Pseudonocardia sp. HH130630-07: one gene and its partner. The protein of the gene in region 2 interacts with the protein of the main gene of each other region in a pairwise test. Links are inferred from orthologs where the notes say so. Each region holds a gene or a part of one and is shown on either strand. Other genes may lie near its edges.

Region 1 (7,131 bases), 3.0 Mb from region 2 along the record:
GCCCGCGGGATGGAGACCGCCGACATCGCGCGCCCGCTGCTGGTGAGCGAGCGCACCGCGAAGCGCATGATCGCCTCGCTGCTGCACAAGCTCGGCGCGGCCAACCGGATCGAGGCCGCCGCGCTCGCCGGCCGGTGCGGCCTGCTCGACGAGGATCCCCCCGGCCGCTGACCGGCGCTCAGCCGCGCGCGACGGTGACCTGCCCGACCGCGGCGACGGCCGCACCGTTGCGCGCGACCAGCTCACCGAGGCGCTCCGGGACACCGGGACCCTCGGCAAGCCACTGCCGGCGGGCCAGCCGCCAGGCCGCGACGACGGTCTCCAGGGCCAGCCGCACCAGGTGCTCGGGCTCCCCGCCGGTCACCGGCCGGATCCGGTCGTAGAGCCGCTCGGTGGTCGCCGCGCACAGCCGCAGCGCCGCGGCCTCCACCGTGGGGTGCTCGTCGATGATCCGGGCCGCGGCGGCGACGCGGGCGAACCAGGTCCCGTCCCGCTCGGCGAGTGCGCCGGTCAACGCCGTCGTCAGGGCCGTGGTGAGCGGGCCGGGCGACAGGTCGTCGGCAGCGTCGACGAACGCGTCGAACAACGCCCGCTCGACGGCGAGCACCACGTCCTCCTTGGAGCCGAACAGCCGGAAGAACGTGCGGGGCGACACCTCGGCGTCCTCCGCGATCGCCTCCACCGTGGTGGCCGCGAAACCGCGCGAGCCGATCAGCCGCAACGCCGAGTCGACGAGATCGGACTCGGTGCGGCGGCGCCTGCGCTCACGCAGCCCCGGGGTGTCGGACACAGCGGTGATCCTAACCGCGGGGACCCGTTCTGGCACTTGCTGCCCACTGGCAGTCCGTGCCACATTGTGGTCATGGATGCTCTCGTCGTCGATCCGGCCGCCCCGGCGCGGCTGCGCCCCGCCACCGTCCCCGATCCGGTGCCCGGGCCCGGTGAGCTGCTCGTGCGGGTCACCGCGGCGTCGGTCAACCCGGGCGAGCTCGCGGCGCTGGCCACGGCCGCGCCGGGGACGGTGCCCGGCTGGGAGGCGGCGGGCGTCGTCGTCGAACCGGCGGCCGACGGCAGCGGCCCGGCCCGCGGGTCCCGCGTCGTCACCGCCGGTTGGGGTGGCGGCTGGGCCGGGCTCCGGGCGGTGCCGGTGGGCGTCACCGGGACGGTCCCGGACGGCGTGCCGGACACGGAGGCGGCCACCCTGCCGATCGCCGCCGGGTCCGCGCTGCGGGCGCTGCGCGACCTCGGCCCGCTGCTGGGGCGCCGGGTACTGGTGACCGGCGCGACGGGTGCGGTCGGCCGGTTCGCGGTCCAGCTCGCCGCGCTCGGCGGGGCCGACGTCGTCGCGACCGTCCGCGACCGGGGCCGGATCGACGAGCTGCGCGCGCTCGGCGCCGGCGAGGTGGTGGCCGGCGCGGGCGCGGTGCCCGGGCCGGTCGACGGCGTCGTCGACACCGAGGGCGGGCCCGATCTCGTCGCCGCGTTCGGCGCGCTCGCCCCCGGCGGCACCGTGGTGTCCGTCGGCCGCGCGTCCGGTGCCGACGCGGTCTTCGAGCCGGCCGCGCTGCTCGGCGACACGCTGCGGCACGGCCGCTCGCTGCGCACGTTCTTCCTGTTCGACGGCACTCCCGGCCTCGACCGGGACTTCGGCTGGCTGGCCGGGCTGCTCGGCCGGGGGCTGCTGCGCTCCCGGGTCGACCACGTCGCGGCGCTCGCGGACGCACCGGCGCTGCTGTCCGGGACACCGGGCGGCAAGGTGGTCCTGCTGCCCGGCGGGGGCTGACCGGCCGGCCCGGCCCGGGCGGGCCACGGCTGGCCCGGCCACCGGCTGGGCGGGCATGATCCGGTGCCGCGAGAATCACACCGGGCCGGGCAGGTCCGTGCCCGCCACATCTCGCGAGGAGGCGCTGATGGCCGTGTTCGCCGACGAGGCCGAGGTCTACGAGTACCTGGGCGGGGTCTTCCGGCTCGGCCTGCAGGACCCGGAGCTGGTGGCGGCGCTGCAGCCGTCCGGGGTGGTCCTGCGGATCACCTACACCGGCCCGGACGCCGTCGTCACCGTCGACCTGCCGAACGCCGAGCTGCACACCGGCGCCGGCGCCGGCCCGGATCCGAACATCGAGCTGTTCATGACCGCCGACACCGGGAACCGGTTCTGGCTGGGCAAGGTGGTCCTGCCGGTCGCGCTGGCCAAGGGCGACGTGCGTGCGAAGGGGCCGGTGTCGAAGCTGCTCAAGCTGCTGCCGCTGGCCAAGCAGCTGTTCGAGCCGTACCGCCGCAGGCTGGAGGCCGAGGGGCGCGAGGACCTGCTCAAGGCCTGAGCCCGCAGGACCCACACGACGAGGAGGTTGCCGGTGACGCAGGGCAAGGGGCCGCTGGCCGGGCTGAAGGTGGTCGAGCTGGCCGGGCTCGGCCCGGGACCGCACGCCGCGATGATCCTCGGGGATCTGGGCGCGGACGTGGTCCGGATCGACCGGCCGTCCGGCGGGCTGCAGCTCGGCTCCGCCCGGGTGCCGGACCCGACGAGCCGCGGCCGGCGCACCGTCACCGCGGACCTGAAGGACCCCGGCGGCCGCGAGACCGTGCTGCGCCTGGTCGAGCGGGCCGACCTCCTCCTCGAGGGCTACCGGCCGGGGGTGACCGAGCGGCTCGGCGTCGGGCCTGCGGACTGCCACGCCCGCAACACGCGCCTGGTCTACGGCCGGATGACCGGCTGGGGCCAGGACGGGCCGCTGGCCGCGCGCGCCGGGCACGACATCAACTACATCTCGCTGACCGGTGCGCTGCACGCGATCGGGCGCTCCGGTGAGCGCCCGGTGCCGCCGCTGAACCTGGTCGGCGACTTCGGCGGCGGCTCGATGCTGCTGGTCGTCGGGGTCCTCGCGGCGCTGTGGGAGGCCCGCTCGTCCGGGCAGGGTCAGGTCGTCGACGCGGCGATGGTCGACGGCGTCAGCGTGCTCAACCAGATGGTCTGGGGCTTCCTCGCCCAGGGTGCCTGGGCCGACGACCGCGACTCCAACCTGCTCGACGGGCACGCCCCGTTCTACGACACCTACACCTGCTCCGGCGGCGGGCACATGGCCGTCGGCGCGCTCGAACCGCAGTTCTACGCCCAGCTCGTCGCCGGGCTCGGGCTGACCGACGAGGAACTCGGCGACCAGTACGACCGCTCCGGCTGGCCCGCGATGCGGGCCCGGTTCGCCGAGGTGTTCGCCACCCGGACCCGCGACGAGTGGACGGCCGTGTTCGCCGGCACCGACGCCTGCACCACCCCGGTGCTCTCGTTCGCCGAGGCGGCCGAGCACCCGCACCTGGCCGCGCGGGCCACCATCGTCACCGCCGACGGCGTCCCGCAGGCCGCACCGGCACCCCGGTTCTCCCGGACCGGCACCACCACCGCGACCCGCGGCACCGATCCCGAGACCGTCGAGGACGTCCTCAGGGACTGGTGACCGGGAGCGGACGACACGACGCCCCCGGCTCCGCGAGGAGCCGGGGGCGTCGTGTGGTGCAGGTCAGGAGATCAGACCGTCTCCTCGACGTCCGCAGACAGCAGGTTGCGGGTGCGGTTCGGGTCCACCGGGATGCCCGGGCCCGTCGTCGTCGAGAAGGTGATCTTCTTGACGTAGCGGCCCTTGGCGGCCGACGGCTTGAGCCGCAGGATCTCGTCCAGCGCGGCGCCGTAGTTCTCCACCAGCTTCTCGGTGTCGAACGAGGCCTTCCCGATGACCAGGTGCAGGTTGGCCTGCTTGTCGACCCGGAAGTTGACCTTGCCGCCCTTGATCTCGTTGACGGCCTTGGTCACGTCCGGGGTGACGGTGCCGGTCTTCGGGTTCGGCATCAGGCCACGCGGGCCGAGGATGCGGGCGATCCGGCCGACCTTGGCCATCTGGTCCGGGGTGGCGATGGCGGCGTCGAAGTCGAGCCACCCACCCTGGATCCGCTCGATGAGGTCCTCGGCGCCGACGGCGTCCGCACCGGCGGCCTCGGCCTCGGTGGCCTTGTCGCCGGTGGCGAACACGATCACCCGGGCGGTCTTACCGGTTCCGTGCGGCAGGTTCACGGTCCCGCGGACCATCTGGTCCGCCTTGCGGGGGTCGACGCCCAGCCGGAGGGCGACCTCGACGGTCGCGTCCGTGTTGCTGCTGGAGGTCTCCTGGGCCAGCTTCGTCGCCGAGAGCGGCGAGTAGAGGCGGTCCGCGTCGATCTTCGCGGAGGCCTCGCGGTAGGCCTTGCTGCGCTGTGCCATCTGTCCTCGTCTCCTTCTGGGAGGTCAGTCCGTGGTGCGAGCCGCGCCCGGCTCTCCCACGCGTGCGGTGTGGACTCTCAGCCCTGGACCGTGATGCCCATCGACCGGGCGGTGCCGGCGATGATCTTGGCGGCCTGCTCGATGTCGTTGGCGTTGAGGTCCTTCATCTTGGTCTCGGCGATCTCGCGGACCTGGGCCTGCGTGACCGTGGCGACCTTCGTCTTGTGCGGCTCGCCGGAGCCCTTGTCGACGCCCGCCGCCTTCAGCAGCAGCCGGGCCGCCGGCGGGGTCTTGAGCTCGAAGGTGAACGAGCGGTCCTCGAACACCGAGATCTCGACCGGCACGACGTTGCCGCGCTGGGCCTCGGTCGCCGCGTTGTAGGCCTTGCAGAACTCCATGATGTTGACGCCGTGCTGGCCCAGTGCGGGGCCGACCGGCGGGGCCGGCGTCGCGGCGCCGGCCTGGATCTGGAGCTTGATGATCGCGGAGAGCTTCCGCTTCTTGGGGGGCATGTCCGTTCCTCAGTGATCGATGTACACGACGCGCGGCCCTGCCATGCCGCGGACGTTCCTCACGGGTGCGTCAGATCTTGGAGACCTGGTTGAACCCGAGCTCGACCGGGGTCTCCCGGCCGAAGATCGAGACCAGCACCTTGAGCTTCTGGGCATCGATGTTGACCTCGGAGATGCTCGCGGGGAGCGTCGCGAACGGGCCGTCCATGACGGTCACCGACTCGCCGACCTCGAAGTCGACCTCGATGGTGGGGGCGCCGCCGGAGCTCGCCGAGCCGCCGGTCGTCGCGGCCTTGCCGCCCTCGGCCTCCTTCTTCGGGGCCTCGGTCTTGGGCAGCAGGAACTTCACGACCTCGTTGATCGTCAGCGGCGACGGCTTGGACGTGGCACCGACGAAACCGGTGACGCCCGGGGTGTTGCGCACCGCGCCCCAGGACTGGTCGTTCAGCTCCATCCGGACCAGGATGTAGCCGGGCAGCACCTTGCGCTGGACCTTCTTGCGCTGCCCGTTCTTGATCTCGGTGACCTCCTCGGTGGGCACCTCGACCTGGAAGATGTAGTCCTCGACGTCCAGCGTCTGCGCGCGGGTCTCGAGGTTGGACTTCACCTTGTTCTCGTACCCGGCGTAGGAGTGGATGACGTACCAGTCACCGGGGGCGCGGCGCAGCGCGGCGCGCAGCTCCTCCTCCGGGTCCACGTCCTCGGCGGGCTCGTCGTCGGCCCCGGGCTCCCCGGACGCGTCGTCCGTGGTCCCGTCGGCGGCGTCCGCGCCGGTCCGGTCGTCGTCGGAGTCCGCCGCGCCGACCGTGTCGCCTGCGTCGGCCGGGTCCTCGTCGGAGTCCGCGTTCTCGGCGTCGATCGACTCCGCGGCCGCGCCGGGGGTCGAGTCGTCCTCGGCGTCGGTGTAGTCACCGGACACGGCGTCCTCACCGTGGGCGGCCTCGACGTCGGCGTCCTGCACGGACTGCTCGGGCAGCGTCTCGTCGGCCGCGTGCTCGGCGACGGCGTCGATCGCGGCCTCGTCGGCCTTCTCGTCGTACGCGTTGCTGTCGGAGGTCACGTCCGTCTCGCTTCCTTGTTGCTGTCCGGGTCGCTGTGGGTCGCCGGTCGGTCGGTCGTCGGCGCGCGTCAGTTGCCGAACAGCAGGGCGACGCCCTCGGCGAAGGCCGAGTCGAGCAGGAACACCAGTGTCACCATGAACGTCACGAAGACGAGAACGGCGATGGTGTACTTCACCATCTGGGAGCGGTTCGGCCAGATGACCTTGCGGAGCTCGGCGACGACCTCGCGCAGGAACCGGGCGACGCGGGCGAACGGGGAGGGCTTCTTCTCCTTCGTCGCCATCGCACCGGCGCGCGTCGGGGTCGCGCGGCCCTTGGCCGGGGTGCCGCCGGAGCCGGACCGCGCCGCTCGCCGCCCGCGACGGTCGGCTGCGTTGCTCGGGCGCTCCCGCCCGGAACGCTCCGACTCGTGCTCGTCGCTCACGCGCCCTCCTGGCTGCGGACGCCCTGCCCGCTCTCGATCACGTCCCCCACTCGGGGAGGACCTGCTCTGCTTCGCCGTCCGTGCCGTCGGCCGCGCCACCGGACATCCCGATGGCCTGCGGCGTCGTGGCAGGGGTGACAGGACTTGAACCTGCAACCTGCGGTTTTGGAGACCGCTGCTCTGCCAATTGAGCTACACCCCTCTGCCCCGAACCACCCCTGAGGGCAGCGGGACGGGCACACCGATCATCCGGTGCGCCCGGCTGATCCCAGCATACGCATCCGCTCCAGCGGGTTCGCACACCGGGGTCGATCAGGCCGGCAGTGCCACCTCGGCACGCGCCCGGCCGAGCACCGTCCGCCCGTCGAAGACCGCCTTGAGATCGACGACGGCGACCCGGCGGCCCTCGGACTCCCGGACCTCGGCCACGGTGCCGGACAGCTCCACGGTGGCCCCCTCGTCGTCGTCCGGGACGACGACGGGCCGGGTGAACCGGGTGCCGTAGCTCAGCACCGCCGCGGGGTCCCCGGTCCAGGCCGTGAGGACCCGGCCGGCCAGCGCCATCGACAGCATCCCGTGCGCGATGACCCCGGGCAGCCCGGCGGCACCGGCGACCCGGTCGCTCCAGTGGATCGGGTTGAGATCACCCGAGGCGCCCGCGTAGCGGACCAGGTCGGCCCGGGTGAGCCGGACCTCCAGTGGCGGCAGCCGATCGCCCGCCTGCACGGATCCCGCGGTCACCCGGACTCCCCCGCCGGGCTGACGAGCAGCGCGTGCGTGGTGGCGACCGGCTCGCCGCCGGTGTCGGACACCTCGCACCGCAGCGTCAGCATGTGGTTGCCGGCCCGGGTGCGCAGCTCGTCGACGTGCAGCACGGTGACCAGC
Region 2 (7,080 bases):
ACTCGATGTCGCTGGCCAGCACCGGCACACCGGCCGCCATCGCCTCCGTGAGCACCATCCCGAAGCTCTCGCCGTGCCGGTGCGGGGCGCAGTAGAGGTCCATCGCGCGCAGCGCGGCGGCCTTCGTGGTCTCGTCCACCGCACCGAGCACGTCGATCCGCCCGGCCAGCGCGGGACCCGCGGCGTGGCGCAGCGCGCCGGCGTCGCCCCGCCCGACCACCAGCAGCCGCAGGTCCGGCCGGGCCGCCACCAGCGGGCGCAGCGCGTCGAGCAGCACCGGCATCCCCTTGCGCGGCTCGTCGTAGCGACCGACGAACCCGACCCGGACGCCCGGACGCAGGCCGGGAACCAGCTCGTCCAGCGCGGGCCCGCCGGCGAACCGGGCGATGTCGACGCCGTTCGGGATCTCGGTGGCGTCACCGCCGAGGTGTTCGACCTGCACCCGCCGTGCGGTGGCCGAGACCGCGATCCGCGCCGTGACCTTCTCCATCAGCGGCCGCACGATCCCGCCGAACGCGGCCAGCGCGCGCGAGCGCTCGGTCGAGGTGTGGAAGGTGGCGACGATCGGCCCGCCGGCGAGCAGCAGCGCGAGCACCGACACCGACACCGACAGCGTCGTCGGCTCGTGCAGGTGCAGGACGTCGAAGTCGTGCTCGGCGAGCCAGCGCCGGGCCCGCCGGTGGGTCCGCGGGCCGAAGCTCACCCGGGCCACCGAGCCGTTGTACGGCACGCCCAGCGCCCGGCCGACCGGGGTGACGAACTCCGGGACGGTCCCGACCGCCGGTGCGAGCACCTCGGCGGTGTGACCGCGCGCCCGCAGCGCACCGGCGAGGTCGAGGACGTGGTTCTGGACCCCGCCCGGCACGTCCAGCGAGTAGGGGCAGACGATCCCGACCCTCATCCGGCGCCGATCGGCTGCAGCATGTGCCAGTCCTCGGGCCGCCGGTCGATGAGCGTTCCGAACGCGTCGGCGAGCGCCTGCACCGCGGCCGGCTCGGCCGCCCGGTCCGCGACCGCGATCTCGGCGCCGACGTGCACCCCCCACGCGTCGCCCGCGAACACCGGGTAGGCGGGGTGCAGTGCCGCCCCGGTCAGCCGGGCCATCCGGACCGGCCCCACCGGGAATCGGGCCCGGCCACCGAGGAACCGGACGTCGACGCCGGTCCCGGACAGGTCGCGGTCGGCGACCAGGCACGCCACGCCGCCGGACCGCAGCCGCGCGGTCAGCGCCCGGTGCGCGGCCCGTGGCTCGTCGGCGGGCACCACCTCGAAGCCGAGGGCCCGCCGGTAGGCCACGAACCGCCGGAACAACGCCTCGGGCCGCAGCCGCTGCACGACGGTCGTCAGTCCCGGCTCCAGCCCGAGCCGGTCCAGCTCGCGCACGAGGTAGACGCCCGCGACGTCCCAGTTGCCGGCGTGCGGCAACGCGTAGAGCACCCCGCGCCCGGCCCGCAGCGTGGCCAGCGAGGCGTCGATGCCCCGGACGTTCGGCTGTACGGCCGCGTGCACCGCGGCCGGTTCCATGCGGGGCAGCGCGAACGCCTCCCGCCAGTACCGCGCGTAGCTGCGCACCGCCCGCCCGGCGAGCGCGTCCAGCTCGGCCGGGCCGGCGCCGGGCCGGACCGCGGCCAGGTTCGCCCGCAGCCGCCGGACCCCCGGGCCGCGGCGCCGCGCGAACAGGTCGGCGCCGGCGTCGAACACCGGCGCGCTGACACCGGCCGGGAGCCGGCCCGCGACCGCCCAGCCGGTCGCGTACGCCGCCGCGGTGAGGATCTCGCGGGCGCGCGCCGCCGGGCCGGGGAGCGTCCGCTCAGGCACGGCTGGACTCGTGGGCGCTGCGGCGCACCGCCAGGATCCGCTGGCCCAGGGTCACCACCGTCCCGACCGCCAGCACGCCGAGCGCCACGCTCAGCGCGTAGGGCACGCCGATCCCGGACAGGAACGCACCGACCAGACCGAGGATCAGCCGTTCGGCCCGCTCGACGAGCCCACCCTCGGCCGTGAGCCCGACCGACTCCGCCCGGGCCTTCACGTAGGACACGATCTGCCCGCCGACCAGGGCGACGAGCGCCGCGGCCCCGGCGACCGGCTCGGCCCCCGCGGTCAGCGCCCACCACGCCAGCGCCCCGAAGATCGCCCCGTCGACCATCCGGTCGCAGGTGGAGTCGAGCACGGCGCCGAACGGCGTGCCGTACCCGCGGGCCCGGGCCATGGCGCCGTCGACGAGGTCGGTGAGCACGAACAGCGTCACCAGCACGGAGCCGAGGACGAGCCACCCGGACGGCAGGAGGAGCACCGCGGCGGCGACGGCACCCAGCGTGCCGGCGATCGTCACCGTGTCGGGGTTGATCCCGCGGCCGATCAGGCCCCGGCCGATCGGGTCGGTGAGCCGGTTGACGTGCCCGCGGGCGAACAGGTTGAGCATCGTGGGCGGCGTTCTCCCTCGCGGACGGTGAACGCGGGCCAGCCTAGTCCCGGTCGGCCCCTCCGTGCCCGGGCGGCTCCCACGCCCCGGCCAGCTGGGCCCGGGTCTCGGCCAGCAGCTGCGGGATCACCTTCGTCTGCCCGACGACGGCGATGAAGTTCGCGTCCCCGCCCCAGCGCGGTACGACGTGCTGGTGCAGGTGCTCGGCCAGCGACCCGCCCGCGACGTGGCCGAGGTTCAGTCCCACGTTGAACGCGTGCGGTGCGGCGACCCGCTTCATCGTCACCACCGCCTGCCGGGTGAACGCCATCAGCTCGGCGGACTCCGGATCGGTCAGGTCCTCCAGGTCGGCGACGTGCCGGTACGGGAGCACCATCAGGTGCCCCGGGTTGTACGGGTGCAGGTTGAGCAGCGCGAACACCGCGTCACCGCGGGCGACGACGAGGTTGTCCGCGTCCGCGGACGGTTCCGCCCGCCCGATCCGGCAGAACGGGCAGCCGGTGTCCGTGGTGCTCTTGATGTAGGCGAGCCGGTGCGGGGTCCACAGCCGGGCGAACCCGTCCGGTGTCCCGACCCCTTCCTGCGGCACCCACTCCTGCGGCATGAGCCGATCCTAGTGACCCGCCGGTCTCAGGCCGTGGCGTCCGCGGCGGACGACGGGGCGGGCTGCACGGCGAACGCCGCGGCGTCCGGCGAGGCGTTGTTCCGCGACCGCACCCACGCGACGATCGCCCGCACCGCGGTGTCGACCGGCACGCCGTTGGTCTGCGAGCCGTCCCGGAACCGGAAGCTCACCGCGCCCGCCTCGACGTCCCGGCCGCCGGCCAGCAGCAGGAACGGGACCTTCTGCAGCGTGTGGGTGCGGATCTTCTTCTGCATGCGGTCGTCGCCGGCGTCGACGTCGATCCGGATCCCCTGCGCGCGCAGGGCCGAGGCGATCTCGCGCACGTAGGGCTCCTGGGCGTCGGTCACCGGGATGCCGACCACCTGGACCGGCGCCAGCCAGGCCGGGAAGGCACCGGCGTAGTGCTCGGTCAGCACGCCGAAGAAACGCTCGATCGACCCGAACAGCGCGCGGTGGATCATGACCGGACGCTGCCGGGACCCGTCGTTCGCGGTGTACTCCAGCTCGAAGCGGTCCGGCAGCATGAGGTCGACCTGGATGGTGGACATCTGCCAGTAGCGGCCGATCGCGTCCCGCGCCTGCACGGAGATCTTCGGCGCGTAGAAGGCGGCCCCGCCCGGGTCGTCGCGCAGCTCCAGGCCGAAGCTCTCCGCCGCGTCCCGCAGCACCTCGGTCGCCTCGGCCCAGGACTCGTCGGAGCCGATCGACTTCTCCGGGTTGCGGGTCGAGAGTTCCAGGTAGAAGTCGTCGAGCCCGTAGTCGCGCAGCAGGTCCAGCACGAACTGCAGCAGCGAGCGGACCTCGTCGCCCATCTGCTCGCGGGTGCAGTAGATGTGCGCGTCGTCCTGGGAGAAGCCGCGGGCCCGGGTCAGGCCGTGCACGACGCCGGACTTCTCGTACCGGTAGACGGTGCCGAACTCGAACAGCCGCAGCGGCAGCTCCCGGTAGGACCGCCCGCGGGACCGGAAGATGAGATTGTGCATCGGGCAGTTCATCGGCTTGAGGTAGTAGTCGACGGCCGCCCGGCGGACGTTGCCGTCGGCGTCGCGCTCCTCGTCCAGCTGCATGGGCGGGTACATGCCGTCGGCGTACCAGTCGAGGTGCCCGGACAGCTCGAACAGCTGACCCTTGGTGGCGTGCGGCGAGTAGACGAACTCGTAGCCGGACTCGGCGTGCCGCAGCCGCGAGTAGTCCTCCAGCTCCTTGCGGACGACCCCGCCCTTCGGGTGGAAGACCGGCAGGCCGGAACCGATCTCGTCCGGGAAGCTGAACAGGTCCAGCTCCGAGCCCAGCCGGCGGTGGTCCCGGCGCTCGGCCTCGGCGATCCGGTCGAGGTAGGCGTCCTGCGCCTCCTGGGACTCCCACGCGGTGCCGTAGATGCGCTGCAGCTGGGCGTTGTCCTGGTTGCCCCGCCAGTACGCGGCGGCGGACCGGGTGAGGGTGAAGGCGGGGATGTACTTCGTGGTCGGCAGGTGCGGGCCGCGGCACAGGTCGGACCACACGACGGCGCCGGTGTGGGCGTGGACGTTGTCGTAGACGGTCAGCTCGCCGCTGGCGTCGACCTCCATGACCTCGCCGTCGGCGTCGGCACCGCCCTTGAGGTCGATCAGCTCCAGCTTGTAGGGCTCGTCGGCCAGCTCGGTGCGGGCCTCGGCCTTGTCGGCGAACCGGCGGCGCTCGAACCGCTGCCCGGCCTTGACGATCTTCTTCATCGCCGACTCGATCTTCTTCAGATCGTCGGGGGTGAAGGGGGTGTCGACGTCGAAGTCGTAGTAGAAGCCGTCGGTGACCGGCGGGCCGATGCCCAGCTTCGCCTTCGGGAACAGCTGCTGCACGGCCTGGGCGAGCACGTGGGCCGCGGAGTGCCGGATGACACTGCGCCCCTCCTCGGTGTTCGCCCGCACCGCGACGACGTCGGTGTCGGCCTCCGGGGCCCAGCCCAGGTCGCGCAGCGCGCCCTCGGCGTCCCGGACGACGACGATCGCGTCCGGCCCGGTGGTCGGCAGGCCGCCCTCCCGCACGCGCGCGCCGGCGGTCGTCCCGGCCGGCACCCGGATCGGGGCGGACGCGGGCGGTGCGGGCGGTGCGGACACGGTGACGGCCTCCAGCGGGGGTGGGTTCCGCGGCGGCCGGAACATCGGACGAGATCCGGCGGCCGCGCGTTCCCGTGAATGCTAATAGTCCACCGCGAACCGGTTTCGCGGGCCGGACCTCACGCCGCCGGGAACCGGCGACCGCCGGGGCGGCGCTGCTCGTCGCACTCCGGGCGCCACCGGTCGGCGACCTCCGTGCGGGCCCGCGCCTCGGCGCATACAGACGGCCGTTGCCCGACGAACTGATCCACATCGTCGCGTCGCACCCGGCGGAACGTGCAGGCTGGTGCACATGGTGGAGTGGACCGTCCCCAGCCGGTCACGCACCGCCGCGACACCCCGATGACGTGCCGACGATCGAGTGACGTCGATCAGGTGGGCACACCGCGCCCCGCCGGTGACTCGTTCACCGGATGCGCATGCCCCCGCCCGGACACTGGCCCCGTGAGAGGAGAGGCGGTTGACCGCAGGCCCGCCCCCACCACCGCGGTCCCGCCGTTCCGCCGACCGGCACGGCGCCGACGACCGCGGCCGGGCCGTGCGCACCGACGAGCGCCCGGCCGGGCGGCACAGCAGCGACCAGGTCGCCAGGGACGGGTCCGGCGGCGCGCCCCGGCACGGTGCGCCGCAGGGCGGCCGGCACGGCTCCGGTGAGCAGCCCCGCCCGGGCGGGCCGCGGCACGGACGCCCGGGGTCCTTCGCCGACGTCGTGCGCGCGGAGAGCGACGCAGCGGGCGACGGGGCGAGTGGAGCTGCGGGTGGCCCGGCGGACGGCGGGCAGCGCCGCGCCCCCCAGCCCCCGCCCGCCCGTGGACCGCAGCCCGGCACGGGTGTGCACGGCACCGCCAAGGTCGGCATGCGGGTACGGGGCGGCACCGTCCCCCGCGACCCCGGCACCCCGGCACCCGACGGCCCCCGCCGGGGCGCACCGGCCCCCGGTGCCCGTGAACCGGTCGCGCCCCGGCGCCCGGCCGTTCCGCGGCCCTCCCGCCCGCACGACTCCTCGTTCCCGCCGGGTGGTCCGGCGCCGGTGCGCCCGCACGACTCGCCCCCGCCCGGCGGCCCGGCTCCGGTACGCCCGCACGACTCGCCCCCGGCCGGCGGCCCGCCGCCGGTGCGCCCGCACGACCCCGCCACGGCCGCTGCCCCGCCGCCGGCAGCGCCGCACGACGCCGTCCCGCCGGGTGCGCCCGCCCCCGCCCGGCGCGGCGAGCGGCCACTGGCCGGGGAGGCGGGCGGCGCCGGATCGGACGCCGCACCCCGCCCGGGCCGGCGTCGCCGTCCGGAGCCACCGCCCTCAGGGCCGGTCACCACGGTCGTCCCGCCGGTGGAGCCCGACGACGCCCCGGAGCCGGTGACGGCGCTCGCCCCCGCCGTGGCCCCGGCCGCCGGCCCGGAGACCCCTGGCGAGCCCACCCCGGCCGCCCGCGGCCCGGTCGGGCGCGCGCTCGCGTTCGCCGATCCGGTCGTCGGCCCGGTCCGCCGCCGCCTCGGCATCCTCGACGCCGAGCAGAAGGCCGCCCTCAGCCCGGAGCAGCGCCGGACCCGGCGGCGCAAGCAGATCCGCTGGACCCTCGTCAGCGGCGCCGCGTCGGTGTTCCTCGTCCCGCTGCTGGTGCTGGGGATCGGGTGGATCGCCTTCCCGATCCCCAGCACCGACGAGGCCGTGCAGAACCAGATCGCCACCGTGTCGTTCGCCGACGGGGGCCAGCTCGCCCGGCTGGTGCCCGAACAGGGCAACCGGATCAAGGTCGGGATGGAGGCGATCCCGCCGCACGTGCGCGAGGCCGTGCTCGCCGCCGAGGACCGGTCGTTCTACTCGAACCCGGGCTTCGACATCACCGGCATCCTGCGGGCGGCGATGAACCAGGTGCTCGGCGGTGTCGGCGGTGGATCGACGATCACCCAGCAGTTCGTCAAGACGACGCTGGTCGGCA

What was found. Proteins that work in one complex are often made in the same cells at the same time.
Region 1: the proteins of thrS (region 2) and rplA interact in binary tests that used the Escherichia coli proteins (3 or more experiments, as listed by UniProt). The link is inferred for Pseudonocardia sp. HH130630-07 from one-to-one orthologs.

What each region holds. Positions count from the first base shown.
Region 1 is NZ_CP013854.1:3,067,695-3,074,825, reverse strand. What follows is about bases 2,387-5,356. They hold rplA (50S ribosomal protein L1), read right to left. Parts: upstream 4,250-5,356; coding sequence 3,524-4,249; downstream 2,387-3,523. Other genes in these bases: nusG (transcription termination/antitermination protein NusG), read right to left, coding at 4,832-5,356; rplK (50S ribosomal protein L11), read right to left, coding at 4,327-4,761; AFB00_RS14920 (CaiB/BaiF CoA transferase family protein), read left to right, coding at 2,387-3,452. Also shown: AFB00_RS14940 (response regulator), read left to right, coding at 1-171; AFB00_RS33265 (TetR/AcrR family transcriptional regulator), read right to left, coding at 179-790; AFB00_RS14930 (zinc-binding dehydrogenase), read left to right, coding at 863-1,783; AFB00_RS14925 (sterol carrier protein), read left to right, coding at 1,911-2,321; more of AFB00_RS14920, read left to right, coding at 2,355-2,386; more of nusG, read right to left, coding at 5,357-5,821; preprotein translocase subunit SecE, read right to left, coding at 5,890-6,246; AFB00_RS14890 (MaoC/PaaZ C-terminal domain-containing protein), read right to left, coding at 6,559-6,987; AFB00_RS14885 (MaoC family dehydratase N-terminal domain-containing protein), read right to left, coding at 6,984-7,131. UniProt on the Escherichia coli protein: One of the primary rRNA binding proteins, it binds very close to the 3'-end of the 23S rRNA. Forms part of the L1 stalk. It is often not seen in high-resolution crystal structures, but can be seen in cryo_EM and 3D reconstruction models.
Region 2 is NZ_CP013854.1:6,068,845-6,075,924, forward strand. The notes cover bases 2,582-5,500. They hold thrS (threonine--tRNA ligase), read right to left. Parts: upstream 5,108-5,500; coding sequence 3,056-5,107; downstream 2,582-3,055. Other genes in these bases: AFB00_RS28610 (HIT family protein), read right to left, coding at 2,582-3,029. In the rest of the region: AFB00_RS28595 (glycosyltransferase family 4 protein), read right to left, coding at 1-901; AFB00_RS28600 (phosphatidylinositol mannoside acyltransferase), read right to left, coding at 898-1,818; pgsA (phosphatidylinositol phosphate synthase), read right to left, coding at 1,811-2,425; more of AFB00_RS28610, read right to left, coding at 2,469-2,581; AFB00_RS28620 (transglycosylase domain-containing protein), read left to right, coding at 5,604-7,080. UniProt on the Escherichia coli protein: Catalyzes the attachment of threonine to tRNA(Thr) in a two-step reaction: L-threonine is first activated by ATP to form Thr-AMP and then transferred to the acceptor end of tRNA(Thr). The rate-limiting step is amino acid activation in the presence of tRNA.